DNA from 2 places in the Kribbella sp. NPDC050124 genome. Region 2 is predicted to be linked to the other one. Evidence: riboswitches for the same ligand, from Rfam matches in the RefSeq annotation. Region 2 holds a riboswitch; the other holds the start of a gene.
What was found. Region 2 has a riboswitch for glycine ahead of ACIBL3_RS35780 (L-serine ammonia-lyase). Riboswitches for the same ligand answer to the same signal wherever they lie in the genome.
Positions count from the first base shown of each region.

Region 1: another riboswitch for glycine. It lies ahead of gcvP (aminomethyl-transferring glycine dehydrogenase); the one in region 2 lies ahead of ACIBL3_RS35780 (L-serine ammonia-lyase).

Region 1 is NZ_JBITJU010000002.1:407,498-414,410, reverse strand. It holds gene ACIBL3_RS08835 (serine hydrolase domain-containing protein) at 1-842, opposite strand, end outside; gene gcvP (aminomethyl-transferring glycine dehydrogenase) at 839-3,610, opposite strand; glycine riboswitch at 3,759-3,848, opposite strand; gene ACIBL3_RS08825 (MerR family transcriptional regulator) at 3,987-4,601, opposite strand; gene ACIBL3_RS08820 (bifunctional nuclease family protein) at 4,808-5,302, opposite strand; gene ACIBL3_RS08815 (MerR family transcriptional regulator) at 5,405-6,100, opposite strand; gene ACIBL3_RS08810 (FHA domain-containing protein) at 6,087-6,623, opposite strand; gene gcvH (glycine cleavage system protein GcvH) at 6,801-6,913, opposite strand, start outside.
Region 2 is NZ_JBITJU010000022.1:27,792-34,704, forward strand. It holds gene ACIBL3_RS35760 (aminopeptidase P family protein) at 71-1,501, shown strand; gene ACIBL3_RS35765 (hypothetical protein) at 1,859-2,086, shown strand; gene ACIBL3_RS35770 (alpha/beta hydrolase) at 2,136-3,611, opposite strand; gene ACIBL3_RS35775 (DUF3817 domain-containing protein) at 3,736-4,089, shown strand; glycine riboswitch at 4,087-4,179, shown strand; gene ACIBL3_RS35780 (L-serine ammonia-lyase) at 4,258-5,631, shown strand; gene ACIBL3_RS35785 (alpha/beta fold hydrolase) at 5,618-6,292, opposite strand; gene ACIBL3_RS35790 (hypothetical protein) at 6,471-6,913, shown strand, end outside.

The DNA.
Region 1 (6,913 bases), on a different contig from region 2:
ATCAGCCGGAGGCCGAGACCGTACGACGCGGTCAGACCCTCCCGCGGATCGGCAGCCGACGGCGCCGCCATCTCCTCCACCGTGTCCCGGCTGAGCACCTCGTGGACCGGGTCGATCCAGAACCGCGCGTACGTCGCCAGGTCCTCGATCGTGCTCCACAATTGCCCAGCCGGCGCCATCGCACCGGAGTCGTACGCGGGCTCCTCCAGGAGCTGCCCGCTGAACGGATGCACCGAGAACCCTTGCGCGGACGGTCCGGCCGGGAAGTACGTCGTACGGCGCATCTCCAGCGGGTCGAGGATGCGGTCCTGGACCAGCTCGAGCCAGGACGCGCCACGCAGCCGGGCGACGAGCTCACCGAGCAGGCCGTACCCGAGGTTCGAGTAGTGGTGCCGCCGATCGGCCGGACCGGCGGCCTGCGACTCGTCCATCGCCGCGGCCAACTGCTCGAACGAGACACCCGGATTGCGTTCCCACCATGGGCCTTCCGGCTCGGCGTTCATGCCACCGCTGTGCGCGAGCAGGTGCCGGATCGTCCGGTCCCCGAAGGCGATCCCGGGCAGATGCTTGCCCACAGCATCGTTCAACCCGAGCAACCCGTCGTCACGGCACTGCATGACCAGGACCGCGGTCAGCGTCTTCGTGATCGACCCGATCCGGTACTGCACGTCCGGACCAGGCGCCCCACCGTCCACCGTCGCGAACTGCCCCCGCGACCCGGTCCACACCAACTCCCCGTCCCGGAGCACCCCAGCGTTGACCGACGGCAACTTCCATTCGCTCTGCGCCGCCGCAACCTCGGCAAACAGAGCAGCGGCGGTCGCAGGACGAACTTCGGTCACTCAAAGGCCTCCGGGGATGGGCAGGAGCAGATCAGGTTGCGGTCGCCGTAGGCGCCGTCGATGCGGCGGACCGGTGGCCAGTACTTCGAGGTGCGGTCGACCGAGCGTGGGAACGCGGCCTCCTCGCGAGTGTAGGCGTGCTCCCACTTGTCGTTGATCACCGACTCGGCGGTGTGCGGGGCGTTCACCAGCGGGTTGTCCGCGGCCGGCCACTCCCCCGCCGCGACCCGGTCGATCTCGTGCCGGATCGCGATCATCGCGTCGCAGAACCGGTCCAGCTCACCCAGGTCCTCGGACTCGGTCGGCTCGACCATCAGCGTGCCGGCCACCGGGAACGACATCGTCGGCGCGTGGAAGCCGTAGTCGATCAGCCGCTTCGCGACGTCGTCGACGCTGATCCCGGTCTCCTTCGTCATCGGCCGCAGGTCGAGGATGCACTCGTGCGCGACCAGGCCGTTCTCGCCGGTGTAGAGCACCGGGAACGCGCCCTCGAGCCGCTTCGCCACGTAGTTCGCGGTGAGTACGGCAGCCTTGGTCGCGGCGGTCAGGCCCTCGGCGCCCATCATCCGGATGTACGCCCACGAGATCGCCAGCACGCCCGCGGACCCGAACGGCGCCGCGCTGATCGGCCCGACACCGGACTCCGGCCCAGCCTGGTCGAGCAGCGGGTGGTTCGGCAGGTACGGCGCCAGGTGCGCGGCGACCGCCACCGGGCCGACCCCCGGGCCGCCGCCACCGTGCGGGATGCAGAACGTCTTGTGCAGGTTCAGGTGGCTGACGTCGCCGCCGAACTCACCGGGCTTGGCCAGGCCGAGCAACGCGTTCAGGTTCGCGCCGTCGACGTACACCTGGCCACCGTGGTCGTGGACGATCTGGCAGACCTCGCGCACGCTCTCCTCGTACACACCGTGCGTCGAGGGGTAGGTGATCATGATCGCGGCAAGCTTCGAAGCGTGCTCGGAAGCCTTCGACCGCAGGTCGTCCAGGTCGATCGTGCCATCGTCGTTGCCCTTGACAACGACCACCTTCATACCGGCCATCACCGCGGAGGCGGCATTGGTCCCGTGCGCGCTGGCCGGGATCAGGCAGACGTTGCGGTCCTGGTCGCCGTTCGCCCGGTGGTAGCCGCGGATCGCGAGCAGGCCGGCCAGCTCACCCTGGGAGCCGGCGTTCGGCTGGATCGACACCTTCGCGTAGCCGGTCACCTCGGCCAGCCAGCGCTCCAGCTGGCCGATCAGCTTCACGTACCCGGCCGCGTCCTCGACCGGCGCGAACGGGTGCAGGTCGGCGAACTCCGGCCAGGTGACCGGCTCCATCTCGGTGGTCGCGTTGAGCTTCATCGTGCACGAGCCGAGCGGGATCATCCCGCGGTCCAGCGCGTAGTCGTAGTCCGACAGCTTGCGCAGGTACCGCAGCATCGCGGTCTCGGACCGGTGTGTGTTGAAGACCGGGTGCGTCAGGTAGTCCGACGTACGGCGCACCGCCTCGGGCAACGCGGTCGCCGAGAGCGCGCCGTCGTACCGCAGGTCGAAGGCGTCACAGACCGACCGGAGCGCGTGGGCGTCGGTCTTCTCGTCGCAGGAGATGCCGACGTGGTCGGCGTCGACGAGCCGCAGCCAGATCCCGTTCTGCCGGGCGGCGTCGACCACGTCCGCGGCGCGACCCGGGACCCGGGCCAGCACGGTGTCGAAGAAGTTGTCGTGCACAACCTCCACGCCACCGGCGCGCAGGGAGGCGGCCAGCTTGCCGGCGTAGTCGTGGACGCGCGCGGCGATCGACTTCAGGCCGTCCGGCCCGTGGTAGACGGCGTACATCGACGCGACCACGGCCAGCAGGACCTGCGCCGTACAGATGTTCGAGGTCGCCTTCTCGCGGCGGATGTGCTGCTCGCGGGTCTGCAGCGCCAGCCGGTACGCCGGTGCGCCGTCGGCGTCGACCGACACCCCGACAAGGCGACCCGGCAACGACCGCTCGAGACCGGAGCGGACGGACATGAAGCCGGCGTGCGGACCACCGTAGAACAGCGGTACGCCGAAGCGCTGCGACGACCCGATCACGATGTCGGCACCGGCCTCACCCGGCGCCTCGAGCAGCGTCAGCGCGAGCAGGTCGGACGCGACCGCGACCAGGGTGTCGCGCTCGTGCGCGGCTTCGACCAGCGGCTTGAGGTCGCGGACGAGTCCGCCGGCGCCCGGGTACTGCACCAGGAAGCCGAAGAAGTCACCCTCGGGCAGGCCGTCGGTGGTGTCGGCGACCACGACCTCGATGCCGAGCGCCTCGGCCCGGGTCTGCACTACTGCGATGGTCTGAGCGAAGCAGTCCGCGTCGACCAGGAACCGGTCGGACTTGCTCTTCTTGTTGGACCGGTGCGCCAGCGTCATCGCCTCGGCGGCCGCGGTGCCCTCGTCGAGCAGCGACGCGTTCGCGGTCGGCAGCCCGGTCAGGTCGGAGACCACGGTCTGGAAGTTCAGCAGCGCCTCGAGCCGGCCCTGGGAGATCTCCGGCTGGTACGGCGTGTAGGCCGTGTACCAGGCCGGGTTCTCGACCAGACGGCGGACGATGACGGATGGGGTGAAGGTGCCGTAGTACCCCTGGCCGATCATCGAGGTGGCGACGTTGTTGCGCGCCGCGAGCCCGCGCAGCTCGTGCAGCGCGTCGACCTCGGAGGCCGGGTCGGGGAGCCGGAGCGCCTCGGCGGACCGGATCGACGCCGGGACGGCGGCGTCCACGAGCGCGTCGACGTCGTCGTACCCGAGAAGCTGGACCATTCGCGCGACCTCGTCCGGGCGCGGTCCGATGTGACGGTCGGCGAAGGCGGCCGAGACCTGTGGCGTGTCGTTCACTAGAGGCTCCGTTGCTGACAGTGCTGCCGGTGGCCTCCCCCTCTGTCACGCCCGGTGCGCGCTCCAGAGTCGCCTGTGGCACTCGGTCCATGGGCCTGAGAGGTTCCGGGGAGGAATTGCCCCTTCGGCGCCCGGATCAACGGGTCTCTCCCGAGTGCTGTGTACGGCTGTCCCGAGGCTACCAGGAATCGCCGAACACTTCGGTCACCAGCCTCCGCGCGCAGACGCGACCGCGGCCGGGGGTGACAACAAAGTCGCCCACACACCGCGCGGTGAGTGGGCGCTCTGTGGTCAGGGTCGGTCAGCCGGTCATCCGGGCGCGGCGGCGGGCGGCGAGCTCGTCGTTCGCGTGCTGGTCGCCGTCGTCGTGACCGTCGGCGCGCTCGGTCGGGAGCTCGGACAGCGAGCCCTCGACCTCACGCCAGACGCCGCCGAGCGCGATCCCGAACACACCCTGGCCGCCGGCCAGCAGATCGATCACCTCGTCCGGCGAGGTGCACATGTAGACCGAGGCGCCGTCGCTCATCAGGGTGATCTGGGTCAGGTCGTCGATGCCGCGCTTGCTCAGGTGCGCGATCGCGGTCCGGATCTGCTGCAGCGAGATCCCGGCGTCCAGGAGGCGCTTGATCACTTTCAGCAACAAGACGTCGCGGAACCCGTACAGCCGTTGCGTGCCCGAGCCGGTCGCCGGGCGAACCGACGGGGAGACCAGGCCGGTGCGGGCCCAGTAGTCGAGCTGACGGTAGGTGATCCCGGCCGCGGCGCAGGCCGTCGGCCCGCGGAACCCGACGTCCTCCGGCATCGGCCGCAGGTCGTCGTCGAAGAGCAGACCCTGGACGCCGGCGGCAGCGGCCGCCTCGGCGTGCGCTTCGGACGTCGACTGCGCCGTCAGATCCGTGTCGCCGGTGCGTGTCACGCCTGAGCCTCCCTGGGTACCGACTGGAACGGGTCACATCCGTGGAGTGACAACACCCCACAACTCCTTCAAGGTAAGCCGCCGATCAGGGAGGGTCAACGATCACCGCCCTGGTCCGAGAGCGTGTCGCAACCCTGACCTCAATCGTTACCTTGCGTGCCTTGTACCAGACCGTTCAAATCTGCCTCTGCTGACTCGTCAGTAGGTCAGCTCTTGTCGAAGTCTTCCGGGGTCACCTGGTCGAGGAACTCGCGGAACCGTTCGACCTCTTCTTCCTCCTCCACCTCGTCGGCGCCGGCCGTCTCACTCTCCGGCACCGGGATGCCGGCCTCGGCCAGGATCTCCTCGGCGCAGAACACCGGCGTGCCGGTGCGCAGCGCCAGCGCGATCGAGTCCGACGGCCGCGCGGAGATCTCGGTCTTGTCGTCGAACACCAGGATCGCCTCGAACACGCCGTCGGTCAGGTTCACGATCCGGACCTGGCTGAGGGTGTGCCCGAGCACCCGGATGGTCTCGGCGAACAGGTCGTGCGTCAGTGGCCGGGGTGGTTCCATGCCCTGCTGGGCGAAAGCGATCGCGCTGGCCTCGGCCGCGCCGATCCAGATCGGCAGGTACCGCTCGCCCCCGACCTCCCGGAGCAGCACGATCGGCTGACTCGAGGGCATCTCGACCCGGACTCCGATTACGTCGACTTCGCGCACACCTTCAGCCTACTCCGCGGGCCAGCCCCGGGCAGTCCCACGGGTGCGCCGGTGGATAACACAGTGGACAACTCTGGGGACAACTCTGGGGACAAGTCAGGCTCAGCGAGGCAGGCGGGAGCGGACCAGCGCCGCGTGCAACCGGACGGCGAGCGCCGCAAGCTCCTCGGTCTGGCCGGTACGGCGCGGCCCGGTGACCTGCTCGATCAGGCCGGCCTCGCGGTCGGCCGCCGTACGGAACAGGCGCAGGTGCCGCGGCTCGATCCCGTAGCCGGCGAACTCGCCGGCCAGCTTGGCGACCAGAATCGCGTCGCCGTCGTAGTGGTTGCCGCGGGCCACCACCAGCCCGTGGTTCTCCAGCTGGTCGAGCAGCTCGGCCTCGACACCGGCCGCCGCTCGCAGCTCGTCCCGGGTCAGCTTGAGCTCGGTGCCGTAGGCACCGAAGTCCTCGGCGGCCGGCAGCCCGGGGGTCTCCGGCAGCGAGCTCGGGGCCACCGGCGGGCCCACGGCCGCCGGGCGGAGGCCGCGGTCCATCGCGGCGAGGTGCTCCTTGATGATGCGCAGCGGCAGGTACTGGTCGCGCTGCGCGGTCAGTACGTACCGCAGCCGGTCGACGTCGGCGGCGCTGAACTTGCGGTAGCCCGACGCGGTCCGGGCAGGTGTCACCAGCCCCTCGGCCTCCAGGAAGCGGATCTTGGAGATGGTGACACCGTCGAACTCGGCCTGCAGCAGCTGCAGCACCGCACCGATCCCCCTGCCCTCAGCAGGGCCTTCGGCGGACGGCTCAGGCTTGGCCACTGGCGTAGTAGACCAGCCGGTACTTGCCGATCTGGACCTCGTCGCCGTTGTTGAGCTGGACCTCGTCGATCCGGTCGCGGTTCACGTAGGTGCCGTTCAGGCTGCCGACGTCGCGGACCTTCACGCCGTACGCGTCCCGGCGGAACTCCGCGTGCCGGCGCGACACGGTCACGTCGTCGAGGAAGATGTCGCTGTCCGGGTGCCGGCCGGCGGTGACCACGTCGACGTCGAGCAGGAACCGGCTGCCCGCGTTCGGACCGCGCTGGACGATCAGCAGCGCGGACCCGGCCGGCAGCGCGCCGACCGCGGCCTCGTCGTCGGGCGACAGCGGCTCACCGGTGCCGGCGGGCTCGGGCTCGACGCCGATCGGGGTGAGCATCGCGGTGTCGGTGACACCGGGAGTGACGCCGGGTGCTGCCGGGGTTGCCGCCGGGCGGTCCGCGCCAGGGAGCATCGCTCCGCACTGCGAGCAGAACCGGCTGCCCTCGGAGTTCTCGTGCCCGCACTGGTTGCAGAACGGCATGCTGTGATCCTCCCGATCGCCGGCGGTCCGGCGACGTTTTCGATAGACCCCGTATGAACAAGTGTGGACGCCACAACCCGGACCTCAACCCTCTACCAGCGGTTGAGGTCCGGCCAACCTATCAGGAGCCGCCAAGCCGGTGACGGGCGGTGCCCAGGCACTCGGCGGCCGTGGAACTCAGTTCTGGTCGAGCTGGCCCTGGTAGGTCTCGGCGTCCATCAGCGCCTCGACCTCCTCGGCGTCCTCGACCTCGATGTCGAGCAGCCAGCCCTCGCCGTACGGGTCGGTGT
Region 2 (6,913 bases):
GGGCTTGCGCGGCCCCGCTCCAACCTGAGTTGATGGCTGTAACCGTCAGTTGCAAAGGGGAGCTCAGCACATGACCGAAGACGACCGGACCGACGACACGCCGAAGTCCTACCGCCCGATCGACGCCTCCGGGTTCAGGGAGTTCATCTCGCGTGGCTGGGGACCGGTGGACCGATCGGTGACCGTGCCCGAGGGGCTCGCGGAGGCGGCTGCCGAGCACCGCGAGAAGCTGGCGGCGGCGCTGCCGGGACGGCGGATCGCGGTCGCGGCAGGCCGGGCGCCGGTCCGGTCGAACGACACCGACTACGCGTTCCGGGCGGACAGCGACTTCGTCTGGCTGACCGGCTGCCAGGCCGAGGGCGCCGTACTGGTGATCTCGGCAGACGGCGACTCGACGCTGTACCTGCGGGAGACGGCTGGGCCGGACGAGGCCGACTTCTTCGCCAACGCGCGCGACGGCGAGCTGTGGGTCGGCCCGGTGCCGGGGCTGAAGGACTGGTCGGACGCGTTGCAGATCGCCTGCCGCCCGATCGAGGAACTGCCGACCGCGGTGCGCGGCGCCGTGCCGTTCATGCTGTCGACGCCGGGGGTCGAGCCGCTGCTGGACGCGCTGGTCCGGACCTCGCCGACGGACGGGAACTCGCTGCGCCAGACGCTGGCCGAGCTGCGCCGGATCAAGGACGACTGGGAGCTGGACCAGCTGCGCGAGGCCGTCGCGGCCAGCGTGCTCGCGTTCGGCGACGTCGCGAAGGAGCTGCCGGAGGCCATCCGCGGCGGCGGTGAGCGGTGGCTGCAGGGCACCTTCGACCGGCGCGCGCGGACCGCCGGCAACGGCGTCGGGTACGCCTCGATCGTTGCTGCTGGCAAGCATGCGCCGGTGCTGCACTGGGTCCGCAACGACGGCCCGGTGAACGAGGGCGACGTGATCCTGCTCGACGCCGGTGTCGAAACCCGGACGCTCTACACCGCCGACGTGACCCGGACCTTCCCGGCGACGGGCGAGTTCACCGACGCCCAGCGCCAGGTGTACGACCTCGTGCACAAGGCGCAACTGGCGTCACTTGAGGCCGTCAAGGTCGGAGCGCCGTACCGGGCCTTCCAGTACGCTGCACTGCGCACGCTGGCCGAAGGGCTGCGGGATTGGGGCCTCCTGGACGTGTCCCTGGACGAGTTGCTCGGCCCGGACGGCCAGCAGCACCGCCGGTACATCGTCTGCGGCACCGGGCACTACATCGGCCTGGACGTGCACGACTGTGACGCGTCCCGGCCGGAGGCCTACTTCGCCGGCGAGATCGAGGCCGGGATGGCGCTGGCGGTCGAGCCGGGGCTGTACTTCCACCCGCACGACGAGACCGTGCCGCCGGAGCTGCGCGGGATCGGGATCCGGATCGAGGACAACGTGGTGGTGCACTCCGACCGCCTCGAGATCCTCACCGCCGACCTCCCGATCACCGCCGACGGGCTCGAAAACTGGACCCAGTCGCACCTAGGCCGTGTCTGACGGTCCAGCGCCTACTGCGCGGCACTCGGCACGGCATCTCGCCGCACTGGAGCAAAGGCCACGATGAAACCACATCGAGGCCTTCACTCCAGCACGCCGAGCTACCGCACCGAGCACCTGCTCGCGACGGCGCTGGACCGTCAGACACGACCTGAACGCGCGGTAGCCGCGGAATCACCCAAAATTATTCGTCACAAGCAGTAACACCGAGGCCGTCGGCAACGATGTAGCGAGCGGGGGAGGGTCGAACTCGGCCCGGCGCGTGGCAGTGGGGGGCCGCGACCACGCGCCGGGGCCGAGCCGGCCAACTGGAGCCCGGGGGGACTCCGGATTTCCTGGGGACACGGGGGTAGTGACATGAACCTGCGCGTGCGCGTGGTGCACTGCGGCGACCGGCATTGGTACGCCGACATCGACGACGCCGACGATCCGCAGCCCGACGACCCGTTCTGGTACGTCGACAACTGCCGATCCCAGCCGCAGGCACTCGAGACCGCCTGCGCCGAGCTCCGCTTGCTGTCGGGCCGGATGGTCCGCGGCGACCACCTCGACCGCGTGCTCGAGGTGACCGGAGTACCGGTCTGACGACTCCCGGGCAGGCGTCTGGTTGGGAGATGCCTGCCCGGGGCAGTACCTACGCCGGCGGTACGGCGGGGCAGCTGGTCCCGCGCTTCGGGGCGTCGAGCGTGAGCAGGTAGGCGTCGACGGTGTCCTGCATGCACGGGCTGCTGTTGTAGCTGCCGTGCCCCCAGCCCTCGTAGGTGAGCAGAACGCCGTACCGGCCGAGCTGGCGTTCCACGCTGCGCGCCCAGTTGTAGCCCGTGGCCGGGTCGTGGCGCGCGTTGATCAGCAGGATCGGGTCGGCCAGGTCGCGGACCTTCAGCCGGTGCTGCGGGTTGTCCGCCGCCGGCAGGCCGAGGCACCTCGAGACGGCCATCAGCTGGCCGGGGTACCGCATGTCCGGGTTGTCCCGGGCCAGTCGTGCGAGCAGACCGGCGTACTCCTGGTAGTTGCGGACCGGCAGGTTCCAGTCCTGGCAGAACACCGCGAGCGTGTTCGAGGCCAGGCCGGTCGGGACCGGCGGCTGCCCGGTCGGCGGCGCGCTGGCGTCGAGCGTCTTCAGCATGGTCGCCAGGTCGGTCCACCGCGGTCCGTAGAGCGCGCGGAACACGTTGAAGCTCAGCCAGTACGGCGTGATCGGCAGCGTCGGCCTTTGCGGATCGGGCACCTCGCCGCGATCGGCCCGAGCCAGCAGATCCACCCACAACGCGTGGACGTCCCGACCGTGCAGCGCGCAGGTCGTTGCACCCTGGCACCACTTCACGAACTCGTCGAACGAGTCCTGAGCCGCCCATGCCTGCGAGTCGAGGAACGACTTCGCGGAGTCGGCACTGTGGTCGACCACGCTCTCCACGACCATCGCCCGGACCCGCTTCGGGTACGTCTCGGCGTACTGCGCCCCGAGCAGCGTCCCGTACGAGCTGCCGTGGAAGGAGATCGCCGACTCACCCAGCGCGGCGCGAAGCGCGTCCACGTCCCGAAGCGTCTGCCAGGTGTCGAGGTGGTCGAAGACCGGCCCGGTGTTGGACCGGCAGTCAGCGGCCAGATCGCGGTTGTAGCGGATCGTCGCGGCGAACTCGGCCTGGTTCTTGATGATCGGCGACGGCTGCTTGGCCAGCAGGGCGGCCGAGCACTTCACCGGGTTGCTCCGGGAGATGCCGCGCGGATCGAAGCTGACGACGTCGAACCGGTCCTGCACCCGCTGACTGAACCGGCTCATCCCGGTCTTGACCCGGTCGACACCGGAGTCACCGGGACCTCCTGGGCCCCACATCAGCACGCCGACGCGGTCGCTCGGGTTCTTCGCCGTACGGCGGGCGACCGCGAGACCGAACGTGGGTCCGTCCGGGTCCCGCCAGTCGACCGGGACCTGGAGGGTTGCGCACTGCGAGCCCTTCACCACCTCCGGTTTGTCGTTGCCTTCCGGCTTGCAGTCGGTCCACTGCAACTGGGTCTTCGCCTCGGTTGCCGACACCGGAAGCGTCACGAGTCCGGCGGTCGCGACACCCAACGCCACTGCGGACGCAAGGGCGCGTTGTCTCAATCTCATACGGGAGATCTCCTGCCTGCGGAAACTCCCTCGATCCTCGGCAACCGCTTGCTCGACCACATCGGGGACGACCCCTCGGCCGACCCCGGGCGCGCCTTGGGGGACTTGTTAGGGTCGGTCGCTGATGAGTACAAAGCACGCGGTGTGGTTCCGGTGGGTCGCGATCGCGGAAGCGGTCTCCTGGACCGGACTGCTGATCGGGATGTTGTTCAAGTACGTGCTGTCCGACAACGAGCTCGGGGTGAAGATCTTCGGCCCGATCCACGGCGGCATCTTCATCGTCTACGTGCTCACCGTGCTGGTCGTGCGTGGCCCGCTGCGCTGGTCCTGGCCGGTCACCCTGGCCGCGCTGGCAGCGAGCGTTCCCCCACTGTTCACCTGGTTCTTCGAGATCTGGGCGGTCCGCACGGGCCGGATTGACGTCGGCGGTGAGGCCGCCGTACCGTCACGGACGTCAGTCAACTCAACAGCCGCATGAACCCGTGCGGGAGAGTCCCAAGCACGACTTGGGCGCCGTAGGAGCAACTCTCCCCAAGAATCTCTCAGGCACCTTCACCGCACGGGCGAGGCACCTCTGGAAGGCATCGGCCCAACAGAGCGGGGAGGACACCAACGGTCAACGGCGACCGGAAGGAACCTCCACACGATGGCGATCAGCGTCTTCGATCTGTTCAGTATCGGGATCGGCCCGTCGAGCTCCCACACGGTGGGTCCGATGCGCGCCGCCCGTACCTTCGCACTCGGCCTCGCCGACGACGGGCTGCTGGCCCGGACGGCGAGAGTCGAGGCCCAGCTCTTCGGCTCACTCGGCGCGACCGGCCACGGCCACGGCAGCAACAAGGCCGTGCTGCTCGGACTCGAGGGCGCGGACCCCGAGACTGTGATCACGCACTCCGTCGACGCCCGGGTCGAGACGATCCGCGAGCGCGGCAGGCTGCTGCTCGCCGGCGTGCACGAGATCGGTTTCGACGAGAACACCGACCTGACCATGCACCGGCGCAAGGCGCTGCCGTACCACCCCAACGGGATGATGTTCACGGCCCGTACGGCGGACGGCGACGTACTGCGGGAACGGACGTACTACTCGGTCGGCGGCGGCTTCGTGGTCGACGAGAACGCGGCCGCCGGGGACCGGATCGTGGCGGACACCACGTCGCTGAAGTACCACTTCACCACCGGCGCCGAACTGCTCGACCGCTGCCGTGAGTCGCAGCTGTCGATCAGCGAGGTGATGCTCGCGAACGAGTTGGCCTGGCGGACCGAGGGCGAGATCCACGACGGCCTGCTGCGGATCTGGCAGGTGATGCAGGACTGTGTCCGCGAGGGCTGCGAGACCGAGGGGATCCTGCCCGGTGGCCTGAAGGTGCCGCGGCGGGCGCACGCGCTGCACCAGAAGCTGTCCCGGGATCCGTGGTCCGTGGATCCGCTCAAGGTGATGGACTGGGTCAACCTGTTCGCACTCGCGGTGAACGAGCAGAACGCGTCCGGCGGCCGGATCGTCACCGCGCCGACGAACGGTGCTGCCGGCATCATCCCCGCCGTTCTGCACTATTACCGGCGGTTCGTGCCGGGGGCGACCGACGACGGCGCCGTCCGGTTCCTGCTGACTGCCGGCGCGATCGGGGTGCTGTACAAGGAGAACGCCTCGATCTCCGGCGCCGAGGTCGGTTGCCAGGGCGAGGTCGGCTCGGCCTGCTCGATGGCCGCGGCCGGCTTGTGCGAGGTGCTCGGCGGCACGCCGCTCCAGGTCGAGAACGCGGCTGAGATCGCCATGGAGCACAACCTCGGCCTGACCTGCGACCCGGTCGGCGGGCTGGTGCAGATCCCGTGTATCGAGCGCAACGCGATGGCCTCGGTGAAGGCGATCAACGCGGCCCGGATGGCCATGCACGGCGACGGGGTGCACGTCGTCACCCTGGACAAGGTGATCAAGACGATGCGCGAGACCGGCGCCGACATGAAGATCAAGTACAAGGAGACGTCCCGCGGCGGCCTGGCCGTCAACGTCATCGAGTGCTGAGCAGATCCGCGTCCTCGACGTGGGCGTTGTGCCCGAGTCCCGGGTAGACGACGACCTGGTCGTGCAGGGCGCGGAGCTGGTCGTCGGTGTTCATCGGGTCGTGCTCGCCGCGGGCCAGCACGAGGTCGGCCTTGCAGTCCGCGATGAGTTTCGGCATGTCCGGGGCGCCGACGCCGAACGTGCCGGGGTCCATGGCCAGTCGCCAGCGTCCATCGACCTCGGCCAGGCCGTGCTCGACCACCGGGTCGCTCGGGTCGGCCAGTCCCTGCAGCCCGGAGACCTTGAGGAACCGCGCGGCCGCGTCCTCCCGGGTGTCGAACCACGCGATCGGCTTCTGCGCCAGCGCGGCCGCCCGGCCCAGATCGTCGTCGGACCAGGCGACCTTCACGCCGACCGCGACGACCCGATCGACGTCGATGCCGTACCGGCCGCTCGCCAGTTCGAGGGCGATCACGCCGCCGAGTGAGTGGCCGACGATGACGACGCCACGCCGTACCGGGAGGGTCTCGGCGACCGCGGCGGCCATCGAGCCGAAGGTGTACGACGGCAGCGCGGCGGCCGAGCCGTGTCCGGGCAGGTCGGGGGCGAACCGCGGTTGCGGCCAGGCGTCCCAGACCCGGCCGTTGGCTCCGAGGCCGTGCAGCAGCACCAGTGCAGACATGAGAGCAGGCTTCCACACGAGATGCCGGGCTGTCCGGTCGATTGGCGCGTCATCAGCTAACTCACTGCAATTCTACGAATGCGTAACGGAACGGAAATGCCCAATCATTGCGATCTAGCGTGGAATTTCTTCCAAGGGCTGTTTCAAGCGCTGGATCAGCCGATAACCTGCGGGACTTGTGAGACCGACTTCTGCCGCGATCGCCCGTCCGCCCTGGCAGAACCGTCAGCGGCTGCGCCAGGCCCGGTTCGCGGCAGGCGGGCTACTGCTCCTGTATGCCGTCCTGGTGCTGATCGCCCTGCTCGGCGGTCCCCGGATCGGCGCCGCCTTCCTGCCCCTCCCAGGCGGCGGCCCGGAACCGGCCAACCCGGTCGCCGGCCTCGAGCCGACCCGGATCCCGACCAGCGGCCCGACCGTCCCGCGCGGCTCCGAGACACCGGTCCCGACGCAGCCGCCGACTCCCGGCGAGACCCCGCCGTTGCCCTCGACAACGACAACGGCGCCGGTCGGCGTCCCGACCGACGGTCAGCAACCTGCCACTCCAGGCCTGACGCCGAAGCCGACTCCGGAACTGGTTGACCACCAGGAGTCGACCCAACCGCCGGCCACCAAGCTGCCGCC